4 regions of the Marinomonas sp. 63XJN7_9_ISO-PGPR-S23-217 genome follow, and region 1 is predicted to be linked to each of the others. Evidence: predicted binding sites of a transcription regulator. Region 1 holds the regulator's gene; each other region holds the start of a gene.
The links. The regulator FNR, encoded in region 1, switches genes on or off when oxygen is low (the NO sensors DNR and NnrR bind a similar motif). The targets are predictions, from matches to a motif close to TTGATNTANATCAA.
Positions count from the first base shown of each region.

Region 1 (4,185 bases):
GTTACGGAGCGACTGAAGCCATTTACAAAAACGGTCAGCGCCAAAAAAGTAATGATGGCATTTCTGTTGGTGCCAATGTGGTCTTTTAAAAATGCATAAAAAAAGGTGGCATTCGCCACCTCAGACTGCTGATAAAGTCCTCGCCATTCGGCGGGGATTTTTTATAATAACGGCATGCTTAAAGAACGCCCTCAAACCCAGTCTACTTTAGAGTTTGTTTCCATCGACGAGCTCGTCCCCAGTGATCACTTGCTTCGCAAGATTGATCGAATTATTGATTTTTCCTTTCTACATGATCTTGTGAAGGATTTTTATTGCGCGGATAACGGTCGTCCCGCTCTCGATCCTACTCTCATGTTTAAGTTGCTATTTATTGGCTACCTTTTTGGTATTCGTAGTGAACGTCAGTTGATTAGAGAGGTTCAAGTTAATGTCGCTTATCGTTGGTTCTTAGGTTTAGGCCTGACTGACAAAATTCCCGATGCTTCCACTTTGAGTGCAAACCGCACACGTCGTTTTAAGGAATCCGATATCTATCAAAAGATCTTTGATGAGATCGTACTCCAGGCTATAAAACACAAGTTAGTTGGCGGAAACACCTTTTATACGGACTCCACACACCTTAAAGCCAATGCGAACAAAAAGCATTTTGAAAAAGTAGTGGTTGAACAGTCCCGACAGGCGTATATGGATGAGCTCGATAAGGCCGTTGAGGAGGATCGACTCGTTCATGGAAAAAAGCCTTTACCACCTGAAAAAAACAAGGTGGAGAGTCGTGAAATCAAGCAGAGTACGACGGATCCAGAGAGTGGCTATATGGTACGAGATACTAAGCCCAAAGGGTTCTTCTACTTAGATCACCGAACGGTTGATGCACGTTGCAACATTATTACTGACGTACACGTCACCGCAGGCAATGTCCACGATGCTGTCCCTTATTTAGAGCGATTGGACCGAATCAAAGAACGCTTTAAGCTTTTCATCACATCGGTCGGAGTCGATGCGGGGTACTTTACCTCGGCAGTTTGTCATGGGTTAGAAGAACGACATATCTATGCCGTGATGGGCTATCGTCGTCCTAATCACAAGAAAGGCTTCTTCTATAAACGCGAATACAAGTACGACAGGGAACAAGATGTCTACTTCTGTCCGCAAGGTGAAAAACTCATTTACAAAACCACTTCTCGAGAAGGTTACCGTCACTACGACTCAGATAGCCTGATCTGCGCGAACTGCCCAGAAAAGCACCGCTGCACCACAAACAAAAAATCGGTCAAAACCATTACGCGTCATGTTTGGGAAGATAGCAAAGAACGCATCAATGCCCATCGGCTAACCCCATTAGGCAAAGTCATTTATGCCAGACGAAAGGAAACCGTGGAACGAAGTTTTGCCGACGCAAAAGAGCTGCATGGCTATCGATATGCACGATTTCGAGGAACAGATAAAGTAGCTTCTCAATGTCTATTAACGGCAGCCGCCCAAAATATGAAAAAGATAGCCTTAATGCTTAGCTAGAGGCTTTTATTTGTTCAAAAAAATGACGAAATCGATAGTCAGAGCCTTAATAAAAGGCCTCAAAGAGCTCTAAGTAACTAATGAGATATCTTGAGTCACTTAGGAAGGAATGTGAGCAAAAGACTCAGAAAAATAAAACCCCAGCAAAAAACTGGGGTTTATCAGTAACCTGAGGTGGCATTCGCCACCTTTTTTATTGATGCTTTAGACTGCCTCTAGTGAATAAAGGCAAATAGATGATTAATCACCTTCATACGCACACAGATTAAAAACGGGGATGTTTCTATCCTGTAATTTTTGGCTTCCACCTAGATCGGGCAGGTCAATAATAGCGGCCACTTCTTTAACCTCTGCACCTTGGCTCGTTAATAGCTCAATAGCTGCTAATAGGGTGCCACCTGTAGCAATAAGATCATCAAACAATAAAACATTATCGCCAGTTTTTACTGAGTTTTCCTGAATTTCCAACTCAGCGGAACCGTATTCTAAGTCGTACGCTTGTGAAATGGTTTTGCCAGGCAGTTTCCCTTTTTTACGGATCAAAATCAGCGGTTTTTGTAGTTCATATGCCAGTACGGCCGCGATCAAAAAGCCACGAGCATCAATACAAGCGATATGAGTAATATCGCTGGTAATATAGCGATGCACATAAGCATCAACGACCATACGCATGCCTTTTGGGTCGCTAAAAATAGGGGTGATATCTCGAAAGTTGATGCCTGGCTTTGGCCAGTCTTCAACAGAACGAATTAATGACTTAACGTAGAAATCATCATACAGCATAATCAAAGTGCGCCTAGTTTGTAGTTCAAAACTGAGCTATTTTACCACAGTCAGGCGCAACTCCCACGAGTTTTTGCATTTCTGGCAAGTCAATAATGGAAATTTCTTTACCATCTACTTGGATTAATTCGTTTTTTTGAAAGCGTGTGATCACACGACTAACTGTTTCTACTGCTAAGCCTAAATAGTTACCCACTTCACCACGGGACATGGAAAGTCGGAAGGACGTCGCTGAATAACCACGCTTTTTAAAGCGGTTCGATAGGTTAAGAAGGAATGAGGCTACTTTTTCGTCAGCATTCTTTTTGCCCAGAAGTACCATCATTTGCTGATCATCGCCAATTTTACGGCTCATTACTTTGAACATCTGGTGTTTGAGTGACGGGATTTGTGCGGAAAGATTCTCCAAATGACTGAATGGGATTTCGCATACGGTGGTTGTTTCTAGTGCTTTAGCAGAAATAGGGTAGGTATTATCATCGATACCGCTTAGACCAACCAGTTCGCTAGGGCAATAGAAGCCTGTGATTTGTTCTTCGCCTGAAGAGGTAATATTAAAAGTCTTTAGTGTGCCGGTTCTCACGGCAAAGACAGAACTAAAAGGTTGGCCTTGATGGAATAACACCTCCCCCTTCTTTAGAGGGCGTTTTCGCTCAATGATTTGATCTAATCGATTAATATCTTCGTCTGCCAGAGCGATAGGTAGGCATAGCGCACTTAAGCTACAATTTTGACACTGAGAAGATAACTTACTGCTAAAACGTGATTGTGTGTGTGTTGCGGGCATTTCACTCTCCCTAGATTATATTACTTTTGAATACTTGACTACGCTGTTCAAATGTTTGTCAAAAACCATGCATACGCAGCGAATAAGTAATCGTCCCCGATCTGTTACTTTTATAATAGTATCTTCTTGCTGGCTCAGAATTTCAATGATGCCATCCAATTCTAGCTGCTTTAATTTAGCAAGCTCTACTGCGAAGTACTCTTTAAAGCGTATAGTAAACTCTTGTTCTATGGCTTGAAAGCTTAATCTAAATTGACTGATAAGCGTCATAATGACTCGATGTCTAATTCTGTCATCATTATCGCTGATATAGCCTTTCATAATAGGGAGTTGACCGTTTTCAATGCTATTTTGGTAAAGAGACAAGTCAGTATGGTTTTGGATATACACGCCGCTTAAGTTGCTGATCGCGGATACGCCAAAGGCAATCAAATCTGTATCTGCATGGGTGGTGTACCCCTGAAAATTACGTTGCAATTTGCCTTCGTTTTGAGCAATCGTCAACGTATCATCAGGCTTAGCAAAATGGTCCATGCCAATATAGACGTAGCCATTTTCTATTAATGTATCAATGGTCATTTTGAGTATATGCAGCTTCATTTCTGCAGAAGGTAGGTTCTCCTCTGGAATCCGTTTTTGCGCTGGGAACCGCTCAGGTAAGTGAGCGTAGTTAAAGACGGAAATACGTTCTGGTTGTAATCTCAAAACGATATTCAGCGTCTCTTTAAAACCGTCTAGAGTTTGAAACGGTAAGCCATAAATTAAATCGAAGTTAATAGAACGTATACCGAGTTCGCGGCAGTCATTGACGAGCTTTTCAACTATTTCAACAGGTTGTATGCGGTGAATGGCTTTTTGGACCGATATATCGAAATCCTGAACGCCTATGCTGACGCGATTTATGCCCATGGTTGTCAGAAGTGTCAGTTTTGACTTGCTAATCTCTCGAGGGTCAATCTCAACGCTATAGTCCTGACTGCCATTGGTAATCAAAGAAAAATGTCTATTGATTACATCAAATAACTGCTGCCATTGTGACTCAGACAAAAAGGTTGGTGTGCCACCTCCGAAGTGCAGTTGTGTCACCGGACGATCAG
Region 1 covers NZ_CM149678.1:2,766,880-2,771,064, reverse strand. The annotation lists gene AC0VYI_RS12940 (YfaZ family outer membrane protein) at 1-89, shown strand, start outside; gene AC0VYI_RS12935 (IS1182 family transposase) at 175-1,518, shown strand; gene AC0VYI_RS12930 (adenine phosphoribosyltransferase) at 1,759-2,301, opposite strand; gene fnr (fumarate/nitrate reduction transcriptional regulator Fnr) at 2,327-3,088, opposite strand; gene hemN (oxygen-independent coproporphyrinogen III oxidase) at 3,104-4,185, opposite strand, start outside.

Region 2 (4,185 bases), 820 kb from region 1:
TGGACTGGCAAGGTTCCGTCCAACTAAACACAGACATTAATACCGCCAAGATTGATCTTGTGAGTCAGTTTCATTACACACCAATAAAAGGCCAAGCAAGTCTAACGATTCAAGATACCTTACTTCCACTGCAAGCCTTCGCCCACTTTATTCCAACCCCTTATCAAACAAGTAAGGGGAATATCGGCCTGAAAGGAACTCTGACTGCCAGCCTGCAAAAAAATGATGGTAAAACATCGTACCAGCTTAACGATTCTTCACTCACCGCTAACTTCAAGGCATTGAATTTACCCCTGCCAGACCAAAATCATCTTTCTCTGGCTTCCAGTACCTTAGCGCTATCAAACCTATCCGCCTCTTATGACTCACAAAACAACATCAGTGCAAAAGGCAATGTGGATATTCAAGTGAATGGATTAACAACCAAACTAAAAGATAAGCAAAGTGCCAGTGTCGCCCAGCTATCCGTTAACACGCCTTTCGATGTAACACAGCACGACCAAACACTCACCGCCAATACACCACAGGCCAACATCAACCTTCATCAATTAACATTGGCGCTCTCTTCTCTTGCCTTGACGAATGAGCAAAGCACTTTGGCTCTTAGTCAGTTACAGTTGAGCAAATCCACTACTGATGCGCTTCAGCTCTCAGTAAAAAGTCAGCTAGACAGTCACAACCTAAGCGCAGAACAAGCGGATATCAAAACCCACTACGACACTCTCAGCCTGACGAATACCAGTTCGTTCTCACAAACACCGAGCAAGGGTATAAAAGTCAATAATAACGACATAAAACTGACGTTAGCTGGTATCACGGCTCAACAAAAAAATAAAGCGGATGTCTCACTAGGACAACTGCATATTACGGCGAATACCCTGAACCTAGACCTTAATGACCAACAAACACCCCATGTAATAGGCACAGACCTAAACTTGATGACTCAAGCCTTTGATGCGAAGTTATCAGACACAAAACGAGCGGCATCATGGCAAGATGCTTCACTCTCTCACGTTAACCTTAACCAGCAAGGTAACAACTTTAACGTCTCTCTTAATAAGTTGAACATTCAAAAACTTATCGTTTCTGAGCCTCTTGTGCCTAAAACAAATCAGCCCGCCTCTCCAGCCCTTGCTACCATTGATGATGTGTCTATTGATCAAATCCATGCAAACCAAGATGGCATTCGCATCAAACAGATCGATACCAAAGGGGTTAAAGGCAACTTGCTATTAGACAGCAAAAAACGCATTGAAAACTTGGTATTTGTCGACACCAACGAACAGCAAGCACCCTCAGAAAAAGCCAAACCAATCGACGTACCGAAACAACAAGACATCGCCACACAACAGAGTTCAACCAACGCCTCTGCAAACACCGCATTTAAAGCCCCTTATTATGTGATCTTAAATGCTTACAACATGACAGGTAAGTCTAGCTTATATATTCAAGACAAGAGTATTGATCCCGCTCTAAAGCGCACGCTAACCATTGAAAAGTTTGCTATTCGCAACCTCAACACTAAGGATAAAGAGCAAAAAGCCACTTTAGATTTCCAAGCTAGAAATGACAAATACTCCACTCTTTCTGGTGAACTGACGATACTTCCTCTCGCCAAAAAACTCACCATGTCGTCTCACTTAGTGGTTAGCCAAGCCGAGCTACCGCCTTACTCTCCTTATATCGCGAATGTTTTGGGTTACCAAATTGATTCTGGTCAATTGAATCTAAACCTTAAATTGACCTCGAAAGAAGGTGTTATCAGTGGCACAAGTCATATTGTACTAAAACAATTTGACCTTGGAGGGACGTACAAAAGCAGCTCAGTGATCAAAACTGGAGTAATTCCTCTGAACATTGCAGTTAGCGCATTAAAAGACGGAAACGGTAATATTAATCTCGATATTCCCCTCTCCGGTAACATAGATAACCCTCAGTTCGGATGGGGAGATCTCCTCGTTTTGCCAATCAAGAAGGCCTTATTTAAAGCGTCCACTAATTATTTACTGCAAACCTTTGTGCCTTATGCGAATGTCATTTCAATTGCGCAGTTCGCAGGTGAACAGTTGTTAAAAATTCGCGTAGAGCCTTTGAAATTTCAGGCGAAACAAACCGACCTTTCGGCAGATCAAGAAACTTTTTTAAAACAATTAACAGATCTTATGAAAAACAAAGAAGACAGTGAGCTGAGAGCCTGTGGTGTAGCAAGCTATCAGGATTTAGGCCTAGAAAAGCCACCAGTCACCATAAGTGATGCAGCCCGTCAAACTGCCAATGCGATAGCAATAAAAAGAGCACAGAGCCTAAAAAATTACCTAGTGAACCAAAAGATTGACTCCTCTCGTATTTTTATCTGCGCGCCTGAAGTTGATCTTACCCGTGGTAGCACGCCACGCATCGATTTAAACTTTTAATCCAATTGCCGCCAGCTCATCGCGAACTGGCGGCAAGTTAAACGACAAAAGAATCAGTTACCTCGCCATAATCCTTATTAACCAATATGGGGGTATCTGCTCACACATGCGCCGTCAGCGATTAGTAAAAGCCTCTTCAAAATGCCTAAAAGCCAAGTAATAAATGCGCAATGCCTTGTGATGATGAATTCAATGCGCCATAACTTTACTAATGCGTTTTTTAAAAAACGTGATCGGTATCAAGACATCAAACTCGCAAATAACCTAGCCTAATGATTAGAGAGTGAAAAAAGGAAAATAATATGCCTATCGAAAATCATAATTTAGCCCTTGAGTTACCAGAATTTAAAGACGACATTCATAGTCTTAAAATGACGGATGACCACTTTAAAAAGCTATCGGATGAATACCACTACCTGACGAACGAAATCAAAAAAATGGAGCAGGAAATTCTTCTCGTTTCAACGGAAGAAGAAGAGACCTTTAAAAAGCGTCGCTTGCAACTTAAAGACACCTTGGTTGATTATCTAAAACAGTCTCAGACTGCTAACCAGACAAGCCAAATGCAACTTTAATTCCATGAAGGCGTAATGAGGCAGAGGACTGAACGGATCTGATCATTGCGCCTTTACTATTCTAACTTGCTCTTCTAGCAACCTTCTAAAAATATTCTTGATGAACAATGCCTTACGAGCTTTATCTCGTTAATCCTCGCTTTTTCATCCAATAACAACCAATCCACAAAACCTTTTGGTATATTAAAACAACTCAATATTGCAAACGATTATCATAATCACTATCATATTCCTTCCATTTTTTTGACCCTTGGTTTTGTTATGAAGCTCAACCCCTTTCTGATCGCAATGCAAGCTTGTAGTGCGCTTGCTTTTTCTACCAATACCCTTGCCGACACAACAGACGCAAACGTAAAATTAGACACAATAGATGTGAAAGGACGCGCTTTGTCCTACTATAAAGACGACGAAACAACCTTCGCCACACGTACTGAAACCCCTATAGACAAAACACCACAGTCCGTGCAAGTGGTGACTCACACCATGATAGAGGATCAAGCTGCACGGCAAATAACCGATTTGTATCGCTCAATATCAGGATTATCACAAAACAACGTTTCTACTGTTACCCTACGCGGCTTCAGCCAAGACGAGATCCTCTACGATGGATTGAAAGGCGATCCTTATGGGGATTTTTCAATTCCTCAACTTTTCACCATTGATCAGATTCAGGTCTTAAAAGGGCCATCTGGTGCCCTGTATGGCGCGGGAGAACCTGGCGGTGTGATTAACTATGTCACCAAGAAACCAACCTATGATCCACGCAACACGATCCAAGCCACGGTGGGCAACAAAGACTTTCTAAGCGGCAGTGTAGAATCCTCTGGTCCACTTAACAAAGAGGCTTCAAAACGCTACCGAGTGGGAATTTATTCGGATGGACAACATTCATACCGCAATAATGTGAAAGAACAAAACCGTATTATCGATCTTGGCTATGCGTGGGATATTAACGATAACGACACACTGACCACTCAATATACAAATATTCACCAGAACATAAACGGCGCTCGCTTACGCGGGATTCCAACGGATAATAATGGCAACTTCCTAGCGCCAATTTCTTGGAACGATAACGAAAGAACAGACTACCAAGAGCTTAACGCACAAGTCTTTCAAACTAAGCTCGACCACACCATTAATTCATGGTTGGATAGTAATCTCGCCGTTCGCTACTTCGAAAATACCGAGACTCA
Region 2 covers NZ_CM149678.1:3,584,692-3,588,876, forward strand. The annotation lists gene AC0VYI_RS16780 (DUF748 domain-containing protein) at 1-2,414, shown strand, start outside; gene AC0VYI_RS16785 (HP1242/YdcH family protein) at 2,717-2,989, shown strand; gene AC0VYI_RS16790 (TonB-dependent siderophore receptor) at 3,251-4,185, shown strand, end outside.
Region 2: a site for FNR is predicted at 2,644-2,657, ahead of AC0VYI_RS16785 (HP1242/YdcH family protein). Genes of this name have one in related genera too.

Region 3 (4,185 bases), 350 kb from region 1:
TCAGAAACCGTTCCTTTTATCTTTCCAGCCACTGTGCGGCAATTATGACCAGACTTAAGCGATTTCTCTTCTTGCTGACATTGTAGCAACCTTTGCCCTTGCAAATGTTCGAGCACATTGGGCATCGCAACATTCTCAAGCAACAGGTTATTCACCCCTAATGGCCGCGACTTATCTTGATAAAAGCCCTGCAAATAATGATATATCCAATTGGGACTTCTTCGTTTCGCCTCAAGTGTTAAATCAGGTGCTTTTGCACCAAACCAACGTTTTGCATCAACAGATGCCATAGTCGCTGTAATTTGGCTGCCCATTCTAGCATATTTTGGTAATAAATTTTCTTCAAATAATGCATTAGGAATACCTAAATCAATAGAAATTTCCTTATAACGCATATAACTAAGCTGATGACAGCCAGAACAATAATTTGAATAAATCTTTAACCCCCGCTGTAAAGAGGCTTGATCACTAAAATCAGGCGTCATTCCCCCTTGGTCGCTCCCTCCTGCTACGGCAACAATGCTAAAAAAACAGGAAAACAACGTAATCAAGATGACTCTTCGCATCACAGGGACACTCTTTCCGGTACAGGCTTAGTCGCTTCAACACGGGAATACCAAGGCATTAATAAAAAATAAGAAAAGTACCCCAAAGTGGCAAGCTGTGAAACCCAAGTCGTCGTTTTACCAACTGGCAAGCTTCCCATCACTGCCAGCACCAGAAAACTCACCACAAAAACACATAAAAAGCATTTACTTAAATAGCCCTTATAGCGAATGGATCGAACAGGACTTTTATCCAACCAGGGCACAAAAAATACGATAAGCACTGACGATAACATGACGACCATGCCCAAGAACTTCGCATCCAACCCAAACAGCGAAAAGGTAATAGCACGCAACATGGCATAAAAAGGCGAGAAATACCAAGCGGCCTCAATATGCACAGGCGTTATTAAAGGATTAGCAGGCTCAAAATTCGCTTTTTCTAGAATAAAACCAAAACCATCAGGGAAGAAGAAAATCACCGCGCAAAAAAGAAAAAGAAAAACGGCAATAGCTAAAATGTCTTTGGTAATAAAATAAGGAGAAAAAGGAACCCCATCTAAAGGCACGCCTTTTTTATTCACATGTTTTTTAATGTCGATACCTTGAGGATTGTTTGAGCCTACATGACGTAGCGTTGACAAGTGTAAATACACCAAAAGCCCCATCAATATAGGGAACGCAATAATATGCAATGCGTAGAATCGCCCCAACGTCACACCAGAAACAAGGTAATCACCTCGAACCCACTGCTCTAAGCCTTTGCCAATCACGGGAATACTTCCAAATAATGAGGTAATAACCTGCGCGCCCCAATAAGACATTTGCCCCCAAGGCAGCAAATAGCCCATAAACGCTTCGATCATAATAATGAAATACAGAGTCATCCCCAATAGCCATACCAATTCTCTAGGTCGTTGATAGGAACCGTACAGTAAACCTCGCAACACATGAATATACAGTACGATAAACAAAGCCGAAGCTCCGGTTGTATGCATATAGCGAATCAGCCAACCGTAGGGCACATCACGCATAATATATTGAATAGAGGCAAACGCACCGGCTGCAGTGGGCGTATAGCTCATCGCCAACCAAATCCCCGTAATCAGTTGATTAAATAGCAGCAACATTGCCAAAACACCAAAAACATACATGGCATTCAAGTTTTTGGGGACATAGTATTCAGAGAAGTGCTTTTTATAAAATGCCTTAATTGGGAAACGTTCATCCAGCCAATCAAGCAGCCCAGAAAAAAAGCCCACTACACTTCTCCCTTGGCATTTTGACCGATACCAATCACAATCACGCGATCACTCTTAAAATAATAAGGTGGAACAACAAGGTTGGTTGGCGCTGGGTAATGCTTATAGACTCGTCCTGCTAAATCAAAACGCGAACCATGGCATGGACAAATGTATCCGCCATACCATTGCGCATTATCATCAGCCACTGAGTTGGGTTGATAGTTTGGTGAGCAACCGAGGTGGGTACAAATACCCACTAATACCAAATATTCAGGCTTAATGGAGCGATAAAGATTATCGGCATAGGCTGGCTGTTGATCAACAGAGGAAAAAGGATCCACCAACTGCGCGTTTAGCTTTGGCAAATCTTTAATGGTTTGAGCCGTACGACGTAATACCCAAACAGGCTTTCCTTGCCAAGCAATCGTCACTTGTTGGCCTTCTTCAAGCTTACTGACATCTACTTGAACAGGGGCACCAGACGCTCTTGTCGCATCACCTGGCTGCCAAGAACACAAAAAAGGCACGGTCGCACCGACACCCCCAACCACTCCCAAAGCGGTGGTCGAGCCAATTAAAAATCGACGACGACTTTTATTGATTTTTTCTTCCAAACAACCAACACCTCATTGAACAGCAAAACAATATTCTATTGAATAAACACAATTAACTCTATGTCCTAGCTCAAAAAATATATTTCAACAAATTGCAAAATAAAAAAAACGCCTGGTGAGAAAACACCAAGCGCTTTGATAGTAATCTGAAAACGAAAATTAACGTTTTGAGAACTGAGGACGACGACGAGCTTTGCGTAGACCCACTTTTTTACGTTCAACTTCACGAGAGTCACGAGTAACGTAACCAGCAGAACGTAAAGTACGACGTAGAGTCTCATCGTATTGCATCAATGCACGAGTGATACCGTGACGAATTGCACCAGCTTGACCAGAGATACCACCACCTTTAACAGTGATGTAAACATCAAACTTCTCAGTTGCTTCAACTAGCTCAAGAGGCTGACGAACAACCATGCGAGCAGTTTCACGACCGAAGTACTGATCAATTGAACGGTTATTGATAACTAGGTTACCAGAACCGGCTTTAAGGAACACACGAGCGGTAGACGTTTTACGACGACCTGTACCGTAGTATTGAGTAGCTGACATAATGATCTTCCGTATTAAATGTTAAGTTCTTGAGGCTGTTGCGCAGCATGTGGATGCTCAGCACCAGCATACACTTTCATTTTCTTGTGCATTGCACGGCCCAAAGGACCTTTTGGCAACATACCTTTAACGGCGATTTCAAGAACGCGCTCAGGAGCGTGATCAATCAACTTCTCGAAATTCATAGAACGCAAGCCGCCTGGGTAACCAGTATGGCGGTAGTATTGTTTCGCAGCTGCTTTGTTACCAGTAACGTGAATTTTCTCAGCATTGATAACAACGATGTAATCACCAGTATCAACGTGTGGAGTGTATTCCGCTTTATGCTTACCGCGTAAACGGCGAGCGATTTCAGTAGCCAAACGGCCTAGTGTTTTGCCTTCAGCATCAACCACGAACCAGTCGCGGCGTACTTCAGCAGGCTTAGCTGTAAAAGTTTTCATCAAAAAACCCTTTCAATACGCGTGCTCATTGCACGCTATACCTATTATTATTGGTTGACCAAACATTCACATGTTTGAGCAACGTACACATACCCTTAAAAAGGCGAGCGAAGTATACATGAGTCTGTATAAATAATAAAGCCGAATTAACGTTACGGCCGGTGCTCCAGAGAAAGGTATTCTTCAGACTGCATCTCCAGCAAACGACTCACTGTACGATCATACTCAAAAGCCAAGCGGTCGCCTTTATAAATATCAGGTATATCGACATCTGCTGTGATAATGACCTTCACATGACGGTCATAAAACTCATCGATCAGGTTAATAAAACGCCGCGCCAGATCATCTCGGGTCGCATCCATTTGCGGCAGATTGGAGATCAGTATCGTTGAATAGAGTTTCGCAATCTCAATGTAATCCACCTGACTACGAGGCCCATCACATAGAGCATAGATATCAAACCAAGCCATATGGTCACAGCTTTTCACCAATGGTATCTGACGGCCTTCTATCTCTACCGCCCCACCCGTTTGAATGTGAGATGCATCAGAAATCAAGCTCATAAAGCGATCTTCCAGTATCTGATCTGATTGCTCTGTCAGCGGAAAATGGTATAACTTTGCTTGCTTCAAGGTACGCAGGCGATAATCAATACCGCCATCCACATTCATTACTCTAGTATACTTATTTACCAGATCAATCGCAGGTAAGAAACGTGCCCGTTGCAAACCATTCTTGTACAAACCATCCGGTTCAATGTTCGACGTCGCCACCAGAGTGGTACCAT
Region 3 covers NZ_CM149678.1:3,119,892-3,124,076, forward strand. The annotation lists gene AC0VYI_RS14580 (cytochrome c1) at 1-551, opposite strand, end outside; gene AC0VYI_RS14585 (cytochrome b) at 566-1,807, opposite strand; gene petA (ubiquinol-cytochrome c reductase iron-sulfur subunit) at 1,807-2,403, opposite strand; gene rpsI (30S ribosomal protein S9) at 2,563-2,955, opposite strand; gene rplM (50S ribosomal protein L13) at 2,970-3,398, opposite strand; gene zapE (cell division protein ZapE) at 3,551-4,185, opposite strand, start outside.
Region 3: a site for FNR is predicted at 2,464-2,477, ahead of petA (ubiquinol-cytochrome c reductase iron-sulfur subunit). Genes of this name have one in related genera too.

Region 4 (4,185 bases), 1.2 Mb from region 1:
CGGTTTTACCAGAGCATCAGCATCAGGGTGTTGGTTCTTTAATTATGAAGGCGCTGGTGAATTGGTTACATAAAAACGCACCAACGACGGCCTATGTGAGTCTGATGGCTGACCATGGCACACCAGAATTTTATGAAAAATTTGGTTTTACCAAGGCAACAATGCCGACCTCTTCTGGTATGTACATGCGCATACTATAAATTTAGCTACAGTGAGAACCAAAAAAGCCCGTCATACGATGGGCTTTCTTATGTCTGTTCTATTTTTCTTTCTAAGCCATGATAAGGCAAAAAATGCTAGGTTAAGCGTTTGGGTTTTTCGCGCTTGGGCCAGCTAACGCCATGGCTTTTTGGTAGGCTGGACGAGCGGAAACACGCTCGACATAGGCTTGCACATGGTCTAACCCTTCTAAGGTTTTGCCACCAAAAAGAGGAAAGGTGGTTAGATCGAACATGATAAGAATGTCTGAGCAGGTGAGTTCGTTGCCTACCAAAAATTCAGAGGTCGCTAAGTGATTGTTTAAATGCTGGTAGTAGCTGTCTTCACGACGTTGGAGGATTTTCGCAAAGCCAGATTCCGCACCTTCCCCACCAAGGCCGCTTTTGCCAAAAAACACGGACAACAAGTGGTTATGATACTGCATCCAGTAAAGGTAATCAGGGTACAACACATTGTCAGGTGCAATGCAAAGTTTGCCTTGTGCGTAACGTTGGCAAATATATTCTACGATGGCGTTAGAATCGGTCAGCACGAGGTCACCGTCCGTGATAACGGGCGCGGTAGCGGTGGGATGCAGTGCAAGGTACTCTTTAGGTGCTCCTCCTGTTTTAGGATCCCGGTCATACCATGTCAGTTTATATGGCAAGCCAAGCTCTTCCATTAGCCAAACAATGCGGTCAGATTGGGAAACACCCAAATGATGGATGGTGATCATAGTACAGTCCTCTATGTGTAATGGCGCTTTTGAAGATGAATTCACTTGTTAACGGGCGACATAAAAGCGCATGAATGACAGATTCGGTTAGTCATGTGTCAGCGCATGGTACACCAGAACTTTATGAGAAATTTGCTTTTACAAAGGAAAAAATACCGACGTCTCTAAGTTGTCATTGGCGATGTGTTTGACAGTGTCTATTTTGTGTCAGTTTTTCTGTCTTCTGCTTCTCTTTTAAAAAAGTGTTTGTTCCAATATAGGGAGGTTTGCGTTGGAATAGGTGAAAAATTGGCCTTTCTTGCAGCAGTAAAGGGTTTGCAAAACAATCAATTAATGAAACTTCGTATTTTTTTGATCTATGTCTATAAACGGCGCTCTTGTGCACTCCATTTCTTTTCGGTCTCTTTATATTGATCTAACGCAATGTTTCGCAATTATGGCTAACCTATAATCCGTCCTTATAGTAAGTACCAAATGTTTGGTGCTACGGTGGGCGTATCACAATAAGAGCATGTTCTAAGGATAAAGTGCCGGTATTCGCCTTTTTCTCAATCAAGTGAATGGGTTGAAGTCATTATGATTAATGAAACTGTAGTGGACTTATCGCGGTTCCAGTTTGCTCTAACTGCTTTGTACCACTTTTTGTTTGTTCCTTTAACATTGGGGATGTCTTTCTTACTTGCCATTATGGAGTCCGTTTACGTGCTCACAGGAAAGCAAGTGTACAAGGACATGGTGAAATTTTGGGGTAAGTTGTTTGGCATAAACTTCGCTCTTGGGGTATCAACCGGTCTCACTATGGAGTTCCAGTTTGGTACTAACTGGTCTTATTACTCGCACTATGTGGGTGATATTTTCGGTGCGCCTTTGGCGATTGAAGGTCTGATGGCTTTCTTCCTAGAATCAACGTTGGTTGGTTTGTTCTTCTTTGGTTGGGATCGCTTAAGCAAAGGCAAACACTTGGCTGTTACCTGGTTGGTTGCTATAGGTTCTAACTTATCAGCTTTATGGATTCTTATAGCGAATGGTTGGATGCAAAACCCAGTCGGCTCTGTGTTTAACTACGAAACCATGCGTATGGAGTTGGTGGATTTCAGCGCCTTGTTGTTTAACCCTGTTGCCCAAGTGAAATTTGTCCACACCGTCTCTGCTGGTTACTGTACGGGTGCCATGTTTGTACTGGTGATTTCGGCTTACTACATGCTTAAAGGTCGTGACCTAGCCTTTGCTCGCCGTTCTTTTGCCATTGCATCTGCTTTTGGCTTGGCGTCTGTACTCAGTGTCATTGTCTTAGGTGACGAGTCTGGTTATGAATTAGGTGACGTTCAAAAAGTAAAATTAGCAGCGGTTGAAGCCGAATGGGATACTCAAAAAGCCCCAGCAGATTTTACCTTGATTGGTTTTCCTAATCAGAAGCTAGGTGAAACAGAATACGCTATCAAAATTCCTGGTGTTCTTGGCCTTATCGCAACTCGCTCTCTTACAGGTAAAGTGGAGGGGATTAGTGAGCTTAAAGCGCATAACCGTCAACGTATTATCAATGGTATCTACGCAAATCAGTTGCTAGAGAAATTACGTAGCGGCTCTACCGATCCACTTGTCAAAGAAAACTTCGAAAAAGTGAAAGGAGATCTAGGTTACGGTCTATTAGTGAAAGCCTTTACTAATGACATGAACCATGTGACTTCTAAGCAAATTGATGAAGCGGTGAACTACAGTATTCCAAATGTTGCGCCTATCTTCTTCTCTTTCCGCATCATGGTGGCATGTGGCTTCATTATGTTGATTGTCTTTGCGGCATCTTTCTACCAAAACGCGCGTCGTCGTATCGGCCAGAATCGTTTGTTCTTACGGATTGTAATGTGTTGTTTGCCATTGCCCTGGATTGCCTGTGAAACAGGTTGGTTTGTGGCTGAGTATGGCCGTCAACCTTGGGCGATTGGTGAAATTTTACCGGTTAATTTGGCTGCGTCAGGTTTGACAGAGACCGATCTTTGGATCTCGATTGTGGCAATCATCGCTTTGTACACCTCTTTCCTGATCGCAGAAATGTTCTTGATGATTCGTTTCTCCAAAAAAGGTCCTTCTAGTCTGCATACCGGTCGTTACGCACTAGAGAAAGAAACCGATCAGTTACAAGCTAAGGAGTTGTAAGATGGATTACGAACTATTAAAAATCATTTGGTGGGTATTGATGGGCGTATTGCTGATCGGCTTCTCTATCGCCGACGGCTATGACATGGGGGTAGGGAGTCTTTTAAACATCATTACCCGCGATGACAGTGAACGTCGTGTGATGATCAACTCCATTGCTCCTCACTGGGATGGTAACCAAGTATGGTTTATTACTGCAGGCGGTGCGTTATTTGCTGCATGGCCTGTAGTATACGCCACCTCCTTCTCAGGGTTTTACTTCGCGATGATTCTGACATTGGCGGCGCTTTGGTTCCGTCCAATCGGCTTCGATTATCGCTCTAAAATCGAGACACCACGTTGGAGAAGAAACTGGGACTTTGGTATCGGCTTTGGTTCCACTGTGCCACCGATTATTTTCGGTGTAGCATTCGGTAACTTGCTTCAAGGTGTGCCATTCCAGTTTGATGAATACCTACGTGTTGATTACACAGGTTCTTTCTTTGCCTTGTTGAACCCCTTTGCCATCTTATGTGGTTTGGTCAGCTTGATGATGATCATGACCCAAGGCGGTTCTTGGTTGCTCATGAAAACAGAGGGCGATTTGCTGCGTCGAGTGAGCAAAGCGACCACTATTACTGCAATACTTGGGGCTGTGTTCTTTGTATTGGCTGGTATTTGGCTAGCGTATGATATTAAAGGTTATGTTCTTACTAGCGCTATTAATGGTAACGAAGTTCTGACTCCTTTAATGAAAACAGCAAAAGTGGAAACAGGCGCATGGTTGCTTAACTACAGTAAAGTGCCTCTATTGATGTTGGCTCCCGTGATTGGCGTATTGGGTCTGCTAGTGGCTGCGTTTGCAAGTCGCATGAAAAAAGGTGGTTTGGCTTTCCTCGGCTCTTCATTAGGGATTGCGGGTATTATTTTCACAGCGGGTGGTTCTATGTTCCCGTTCTTAATGCCTTCTTCTACTTTCCCAAGTATGAGTTTGACTGTGTGGGACGCCACTTCTAGCCAATATACTATGGAAATTATGTTTGTTGTGGCGTGTATCTTTGTACCTATCATTTTGTGTTACACCTTATGGAGCCATTTAGTGATGTTTGGCCGCTTAA
Region 4 covers NZ_CM149678.1:1,588,754-1,592,938, forward strand. The annotation lists gene AC0VYI_RS07360 (GNAT family N-acetyltransferase) at 1-200, shown strand, start outside; gene AC0VYI_RS07365 (glutathione S-transferase family protein) at 302-934, opposite strand; gene AC0VYI_RS07370 (cytochrome ubiquinol oxidase subunit I) at 1,511-3,088, shown strand; gene cydB (cytochrome d ubiquinol oxidase subunit II) at 3,090-4,185, shown strand, end outside.
Region 4: a site for FNR is predicted at 1,286-1,299, ahead of AC0VYI_RS07370 (cytochrome ubiquinol oxidase subunit I). Genes of this name have one in related genera too.